DNA from 2 places in the Virgibacillus sediminis genome. Region 2 is predicted to be linked to the other one. Evidence: predicted binding sites of a transcription regulator. Region 2 holds the regulator's gene; the other holds the start of a gene.
The links. The regulator LexA, encoded in region 2, represses DNA repair genes until DNA is damaged. The targets are predictions, from matches to a motif close to CGAACATATGTTCG.

Region 1 (4,433 bases), on a different contig from region 2:
TTGCTCTTGTCATCGGCATTTTCTTTGCTGCCTGGTTCTTCATCCAGGAAGCGATGTCTGGAGAAAGCACGGAACCGGTAGAGGAGCCGAACGATAATGTGGTGATAAATAATCCAGATGACGAAGATGAGAGCAAGGATGCTGGCACGGAGGCGGATCGAGGTTCCGATGACAGCAATACCGATAATCAAGGGACTGGGGAAGATGACGGCAGTGAGGATGATTCCCAGGAAGAACAAGCTGAGCCTGTGTTTAATGTCATCGAAGAAGGTACAGGATCACCTCCATTATCGCAAATCGAGTTTACGAATGCTGGGGAGCAAGTGACCCTTTCCTTGAATGCTGTAGGAACTGGCTCCTGGCTTGAAGTAAGAGGCGGAAATAATGATGAGATCATTTACAGCGGGACGCTCACGGAAGAAAATGGCGAGATGGAGTTTGATGTCACCGGACAGGACGAACTTAGTTTTAATATTGGATATACACCGAATTTAGAGATTGCATTCAATGGCACAAAACTGGAGTATCCAGTGGATCCGGAAGAGAAGGATCATCAAAGAATACAAGTCAGCATTCAGTCTCAGACAGGTGGAGAAGAATAAATGCAGAGGTTGGGACAGAACAAAACTGTTTAACTAAGGAAGGCGAACAATGTACTGGATTTCCGGAGAAGCTATTCTCCAATAAAGATTTCCAGCTAGTTCGGCTCTCTCTTTTGATAAACACTTTTGTCCCAGCCTCTTTATATCTTAATACTTTGGGTTCTAGAATAACTTGATGATTTACTTTCCGAACCAAAAGCTTCTATATATGTACAGGAGGAAACCTAGCTATGAATACACCAAACAAAATCACATTATCACGTATTTTCCTTATTCCAATTTTTATTATCCTGTTAAGCGTTCCTTTCAGTTGGGGCGAGTGGAATATAGGGGAGGCAACTCTTCCTGTATCACACTTTGCTGCCGCGCTATTATTCATCATTGCTTCAACAACTGATTGGGTTGATGGCTACTATGCCCGGAAATATAACCTTGTCACTAATCTCGGCAAATTTCTCGACCCGCTGGCAGATAAGCTTCTTGTGTCAGCAGCGCTTATTTTGCTGGTTGAAATGGGGTTGGCTCCGGCTTGGGTGGTTATCTTGATCATCAGTAGAGAATTTGCCGTGACCGGGCTGCGTCTAGTTGCTGCTGGAGAAGGTATTGTCTTAGCGGCAAGCAGTATGGGTAAATTGAAAACAGTTACCCAGATAGTAGCAATTTCCGCCTTGTTGCTCCACAACTTTCCTTTTTCTTATATTGGATTTCCATTTGATATGATTATGCTTTATGCTGCATTATTCTTTACTGTCTATTCAGGGGTAGACTATTTCATTAAAAACTGGCATGTAATGAGGGATTCCAAATGACAAAAGAGATGAAAGCCGAAATCATTGCAGTTGGTACAGAGCTGCTGCTAGGTCAGATTGCCAATACGAATGCGCAATGGCTCTCACAGCAGCTTGCCCGCCGGGGGATAAATGTATACCAGCATGCAGTTGTCGGAGACAATCTTGACAGGGTGACAGCTGTCTTTGCTGATGCCCAGGATAGGTCGGATATTATCATGGTCACCGGCGGACTCGGTCCTACAGAAGATGATCTGACCAGGGAAGCATTCCAGAAAGTCAGTGGATTGGACATGGTAGAGCACGGGCCCTCCATGAAAAAAATTGAGTCTTTTTTTAAGGAAAGAAAGACCGATATGACACCCAATAATCGAAAGCAGGCGCGTGTTTTTAAAGGTGCTGAAGTGCTGGATAACCAGGCAGGTATGGCCCCTGGCATGATCGTGGAGAATGAAGGCGCAACATGGGTCTTCCTGCCGGGAGTTCCGCGGGAAATGAAATGGCTGACAGAGAACAGTGTGTTGCCTTATTTGCAGAAGCGGACAGGTATAAAAGGAATCATCAAATCAACGGTTCTTAAATTCATAGGCATTGGAGAATCACTTCTGGAGCATGAATTAAGCAGCTTGATCCAGTCTCAGAGCAATCCTACGATTGCTCCACTCGCACAGGAAAGCGGTGTAGTCATCCGGCTTACTGCAAAGGCCGATACAGCCGAGAAGGCGGACGAACTTATCGAAAAGACAAGTCAGCAGATCCTGGAAAAAGTCGGACAGTACTATGTCGGAAGGGATGAGGAATCCATTGAAGGCCGGGTGATTTCCCTGCTGGCTGAGAAGAACAAACAGATAGCAGCCGCGGAGAGTTTGACTGGAGGAATGTTCATGCAGAAGCTGATTTCCGTAGAAGGAGCTTCAAAAGCATGTGCCGGTGGGATAGTCTCCTATACCGAGGAAGTAAAGAAAGACGTGCTCGGCGTCTCGGAAAAAACCATTCGTGAGAAAGGGACGATAAGCAGCGAATGTGCCTTGGAGATGGCAGTCAATGTCCGGAGGAAGTTGGGTGCAGATGTGGGTATCAGCTTTACAGGAGTAGCTGGGCCTGAGAAAGCGGAAGGCCATTCTGCAGGAACCGTCTATATTGCTATTTCACAAGAAGGCGGCAGGGACGTGGTCGAGAAATTCCTCTTGAACGGTACCCGGGACTCCATCAGGCAGAAAACCGTCACAAAAGGTTTGCAATTTATATTTGAAACGCTGAAATGATCTTTTTCGGTAATCCCTGCTCGTATTAATTGTTTTTGGAGTATCAACGTCTTCTATTATTCTATTTTCCTTCTAAAAGAGGGAGGGAAATAAGAGAACATTTATTCGTTTTTTTCTTGGCAAATCTATTAAAACGATGTATGATAGGGATAGATGATTAAAGGAGGCCACCATATTGAGTGACAAAAAACAAGCTTTAGATATGGCTTTGAGACAAATAGAGAAGCAGTTCGGTAAAGGATCCATCATGAAAATGAGTGAACAGGGTGAACAAAAAATCGCAACGATTCCAAGCGGCTCACTCGCCTTGGACGTTGCGCTGGGAATCGGCGGTTATCCGCGGGGCAGGGTAGTGGAAATCTATGGACCGGAATCATCTGGTAAAACGACCGTTGCCCTTCATGCCATTGCAGAAGCACAGCAACAGGGCGGGCAGGCTGCTTTCATCGATGCAGAGCATGCTCTTGATCCGACCTATGCACGAGCTCTTGGTGTAGATGTTGATGAACTTCTACTTTCCCAGCCGGACACGGGTGAGCAGGCATTGGAAATTGCAGAAGCACTTGTGCGCAGCGGCGCAGTAGATATTATCGTCGTCGACTCGGTTGCAGCACTAGTGCCTAAAGCGGAGATTGAAGGGGACATGGGTGACGCCCATGTAGGTCTTCAAGCACGTCTGATGTCCCAGGCATTGAGAAAGCTTTCCGGTGCTATCAATAAATCGAAGTCAACTGCCATATTTATCAACCAGATCCGGGAGAAAGTCGGTGTAATGTTCGGAAACCCTGAAACTACTCCAGGTGGGCGTGCCTTGAAATTCTACTCTTCTGTCAGATTGGAAGTGCGCCGTGCTGAAAGCCTGAAGCAGGGGAATGATATGGTTGGAAATAAAGCAAGAATCAAAGTGGTCAAAAATAAAGTGGCCCCGCCATTCAAACAGGCGGAAGTCGATATCATGTACGGTGAGGGTATTTCAAAAGAAGGTGAAGTGCTGGATATAGGGTCTGACCTTGATATCGTCCTGAAAAGCGGTGCCTGGTATTCATATAATGAGGAAAGGCTTGGCCAAGGACGCGAAAATTCCAAGGAGTTCCTTAAACAAAATAAAGATGTAATGGCAGAAATACACACGGCCATCCGCAACCATTATAATCTGGACGAGCCAGCTGAAGAAGAAGAAGAGGCCAGTCAGGAAAGTTTTGATGTATAAAACGAAGGACTGAAATTCAGCCTATTTTCAAAGAATCCTCTCCCCTAGATGGGCAGGGGGTTTTTTCCTGTTTGAAACAAATCCCTACATTAATAATTGTTACGTTTTCTTGACATTATTAATGTAGACAATTAGAATTAAGTTGTATAATTTTATAATTTTTATTATAAGATGTATTATTTTCTATGTCCTTGAACTTGGTACATGCCGACAATAATGAAGGTACAATTTTATAGCAATAGGAGGTGAAATCGTGGACATTATTATCTTAGTCATCTCCATTTTGCTTACTCTAATCGTCGGTATTGTTGTTGGTTATCTGGTTCGTAGATCTATTGCAGAAGCTAAAATTTCCAGTGCTGAAGATTTGGCAAAACAAATCGTGGATGAGGCACACAGAAATGCAGACGCCTCTAAGAAAGAGGCACTTCTTGAAGCGAAGGATGAGATTCATCAACTGCGCCAGAAGACGGATGACGAACTTCGTGAACGCCGTCTGGAAGTACAGAAACAGGAAACTCGCCTAGCGCAAAAAGAAGAGAATCTGGACCGTAAAAGTGAATCATTA
Region 2 (4,433 bases):
TTAACCAGCTAAGGGCACAACGCCTGGAACTGGAGAAAAATCTAATAGTTAACGTGAAAGATAATAAGGAAATGGTTACGAAGCTTGAAGGTGCTCAGCGTCAATTGGGTGACATGGAGGACAAAAAAATACAGGACATTAAAAACTCTTATCAGAGCATCCGGGAAAAACTGAGAGCACGTATGGAAAGAAATATTCCGGAAATTCTGCGAAATTGCGCACAGTATATAAAGGAAGACAGCAATTTTGAGACAGTTCAAGAGGAACTGAATATAGAGATGAATAAACAGATAACTAATTATTTTGAAGAGACAGCTTTAAGGGATTTCCGCTCTTCTATTGAACAATGGTTGGAAGAGAGTGAAGAACAATTAGTAGAAAGCCAAAGTTATCTAGATGAAATGAAGGAAAGCTTTAACCAACTGTTTGGGGAAGAAAGGTTGAAGCTTCATTGTGACATGCAGGTATTGGACGATTGGCGGCGGGATATTGATCGGATGACAAGCGGAAGCATTAAGCTGGAAAATAATGATCTGATAAGCCAGCCAGGATCTTCCCAGTTTCTGTTGAAGGGGGCAGGGAGGTTGTTTGATTCACTGCCTCAATATAAAGGCGTCCTTTATAATAGATATAAACAATATATCGAAACAAGGGATTACAGCCAAGCAGCTGAATCCGTTACAGAAATGTTTATCCAGCAGTTGGAGTTATTTGGGAAATCGCTTGATCGGGATATCCATCTATTTTTCGCTGGTCCTTCTAAAGAACTGCAAAATGCCTTGAAAGAAACCCATAATAAGATCGAAGACGGTGAAACAGCTTTGAACAATATGAGGAAGAATCCAGAGAATTACCAAGATCCACTTACATTATTCGAATTAAAACTGCGCCAATTTGGATGGATGAATATGGTAGAAAAGCCTGTTCATGAATACCCTTAACTCTATCAAGAGCGGAAAATGCACCTTGCCCCTTGCAACAGACAGGGTGCATTTTTCCTATTAATAATACATATTATTCAAATAGATTAGATAGCCGTTAAACGAAATGGATGCTTGGTTATGGTGTACCACTTTATATTGTGGCTTATAAGCAACAAATTCTCGTGACGGCATAGAAAATTGCGATAGATGCTTAAAGGATGGCCTGGTAACAAACGGCATCATATAGGCTGAGCGAGTGCTTCCGGGCCTTCTATGTTGATTGAGGGATTGGATAATCTGTTCTCCGGACTTAATTCCTATTCCATGGCCGAAAAATGTTCCGTCCTCCAACACTACGGCATTTTCTCCCCTCCACCAATCCGTTTCTGGATGAAAATCTGGATTATTAAAATAGACCACATCACCGGGAAGCGTAAAATTTGTATTAATTCGCTGAATGCCAAGATCAGAGTCGAAATGCCAGCTGTATAAGTAGAGGTTCTGAAACAGCTGATTAAATAATCTCTCCCCGATAGCAGCTAAAACAGCACGGTAGTAAATGATCAATATAGCTGTTGCACATTCAAATCCATAAAGAGAGCCGTTTCTGTAAATATCTTCAATTGCATCCGAAGGTCTGACATCCTGCCGTAATCTAAACCCGCCGACACTCGTCCGGTGCCAATATTCCGGATTGCAGCGGGAGTTCCTAAAGGTTTCAAACTGTGCGTCACTGTTGTTCATGGCTTTTGCACTCTCTATAATGTTTTTTCGCAATTGGAGTTCAAAGCGCAATCCATTCATGGTTTGATAAGAATAAATGATAGGATGGCCTTGCATTTGTCTGTAGATTGTACGTTCAATAGCATCTGAGGTCCAAGTATCACTTGCTGGAGCATCCATTCCTTGCAATTGAATCATTTCGTCCACATCCTTGTTTTAGTAAAGTTGGATTTGTACCCAGTGTATTCTTGGTGTCGTTTAATGTGTATATCAACTAGTCCACTCATTGCAGAAAACAAAAACACCGTCCGGCTGTATAACCGGCGGTGTTCTTACTTTCCCTGTATTTCTTATTGTTCCTGCAATTCTCCGAGCGATACGCGGTGGGTCTCCTGTGGATTCTCCAACATATAGACATTGGCTGTTTCGTTTTGCTCATCAATGTTTTGTATGTATATCGGATTTCCACGGAACGTTACATTAATGAGGTTTTCGGATTGCCTTATTTCCTTTGCCCGCTGCTTATCCATATATCTCGTTCTCCTCCTTATCAGTCATACTTGTATATTGAAATCATGTTTAAAGTAAAATGGCTGGTCTAGCTGGATTCGAACCAGCGAATCACGGGATCAAAACCCGATGCCTTACCGCTTGGCTATAGACCAACGATATGGAATTGCAAATGACAAGAAAAAATTGTCTATTTTCAAGATAGATCTTAACCCTTGTATCTTGTATCGCCTGTATGTCCTTATTATCTTATCCGAATAGAGAGATACTATTCGTCCAAGATCATTTTTTTATATCTTTTGAAGCTGCAGACGGAGAACACCAGTATAAAAATAAGCGTAAGCGGACATATTCATCATTTGTGACTATTACTGTGTCGATTGAATATCTAAGAAAAGAGGATAAAGCCATGCTGCGATGTATGGAGACTTGAAAATTTTGAAAAATAAAAGCCGCCAATGGCAGCTTTTATCCAGTTTAATGGATATTTCTATATAGACCGATCACTTTTCCAAGAATTGTTACATTTTCATAAATAAGAGGGTCCATCGTAGCATTTTCAGGCTGGAGACGGATATGATCCTTCTCTTTGAAGAAGCGTTTTACTGTAGCTTCGTTTTCTTCTGTCATTGCTACTACTATATCACTGTTTTGAGCAGTGTTTTGCTGTTTAACGATGACCTTGTCTCCATCAAGAATGCCCGCCTCTATCATACTTTCCCCGTCAATAACAAGGATAAAAAGGTTGTCATCCGCTCCTGCGCTAGAATTGGGGAGGGGGATGTACTCTTCTATATTTTCTACCGCAGTTATCGGCAATCCGGCAGTTACCTTACCAATTACTGGCGCGTACGTAACTTCTTCTCTAGGGATATTGTTGTCTTCTTCCATATTCATTACTTCTATCGCACGCGGCTTTGTCGGGTCCCTCCTGATGAAGCCTTTGCTTTCCAACCTGGAGAGGTGGCCGTGCACCGTCGAACTAGAAGCAAGCCCCACTGCTTCTGCAATCTCACGAACAGATGGGGGATAACCTTTTTCACTGACTTGTTCTTTTATATAATCAAGGATCATTTGCTGCCTTTTTGAAAGCTTAGTCATCTATCAAACACCTCGCACATAGAATTTACTAGTGATAGTTTACCATTTGGTACCAGGTAATGCAAACGTTAGTTCGAAAAAACGGTTGACAGGACCATACGTTCGGTATTAATATGAATGTACTTAAATGCGAACAAAGGTTCTTAAATTTTGTGGGGGGAATGCTGTATGTTTGGTAAAATAACAATGACCGATGTATTTTATATAGGTGCTTTTATTTTGATGCTGGGGTTTTTGTATTTTGCTATGATAACCAGCTGAGATCGACAGAAGGGGTTATGACACATGAGAGCTATCATCTATTGCAGAGTTAGTACCAATAAAAGTGAACAAGAAACATCACTGGAGAGACAGCGGCAGGAACTCAATGAACTGGCGGTAAGATTCGGGTTTGAAGTGATTGCCTCCATAGAGGATCAAAGAAGCGGATACGATATAGATCGTGAGGGCATATTCGAGATGCTTGATTATTTTGGAGAAGGAAGTGCTGACTGTCTGTTGATACAGGATGAGACGAGGCTTGGGCGCGGTAATACAAAGATTGCCTTGTTTCATCAGCTGCAAAAATTAGAAGTACCGGTGTATACTGCCATCCATGACGGGAAACTGGAACTGTCCGAATCCGACTCCATGGTTCTTCAAATAGTAGGAATAGTGGAAGAGTACCAACGGAAAATTCATAATGCGAAAATTAGGAGAGGCATGAAAAAGGCCGTTAAAGAGGGGTATAACCCGGCGGATAATCTATCAAATCAAGGAAAGGCTCCCGGCAGGGAAAGAGTCCCATTTCCCATCGAGGAAGTAGTAAGATTGAGGCGGAATAAAATGACCTTTGAGGAAATTGCAAAGACATTGAATAATCTGGGATATCCGGTATCCAAAGCAACTGTCCACCGCAGGTACCAGGAGTATCAAAATACTTGATTATGAACATATGGAACGATAATATGAAGAGCAAGGACGGGATGTCCCTGCTTTTTTTATGTTCTGCAGGGGCCTCAAGGAGGTTTAAACATGTTATCTGAGGAAAAATTAGGGCGTATCAATGAGCTTTCCAGAAAATCCAAAAAAGAGGGTTTAACGGAAGAAGAAAAAAAGGAACAGAAAAAGCTTCGGGAGGAATACCTGAAAAACGTCCGGAATTCATTCAAAAACCAATTTAAGTCTATGACAGTG

Region 1: recA (recombinase RecA) is a predicted target of LexA. The motif match lies at 2,750-2,763, and genes of this name have one in related genera.

What each region holds. Positions count from the first base shown of each region.
Region 1 is NZ_JBHRRZ010000040.1:53,760-58,192, reverse strand. Features, by position in the region: gene ACFODW_RS17125 (helix-turn-helix domain-containing protein) at 1-602, shown strand, start outside; gene pgsA (CDP-diacylglycerol--glycerol-3-phosphate 3-phosphatidyltransferase) at 833-1,411, shown strand; gene ACFODW_RS17115 (competence/damage-inducible protein A) at 1,408-2,655, shown strand; gene recA (recombinase RecA) at 2,831-3,865, shown strand; gene rny (ribonuclease Y) at 4,119-4,433, shown strand, end outside.
Region 2 is NZ_JBHRRZ010000001.1:143,643-148,075, forward strand. Features, by position in the region: gene ACFODW_RS00705 (tetratricopeptide repeat protein) at 1-941, shown strand, start outside; gene ACFODW_RS00710 (protein-glutamine gamma-glutamyltransferase) at 1,002-1,844, opposite strand; gene ACFODW_RS00715 (H-type small acid-soluble spore protein) at 1,997-2,176, opposite strand; tRNA gene ACFODW_RS00720 (tRNA-Gln) at 2,237-2,311, opposite strand; gene lexA (transcriptional repressor LexA) at 2,634-3,257, opposite strand; gene ACFODW_RS00730 (YneB family resolvase-like protein) at 3,543-4,181, shown strand; gene ACFODW_RS00735 (DUF896 domain-containing protein) at 4,272-4,433, shown strand, end outside.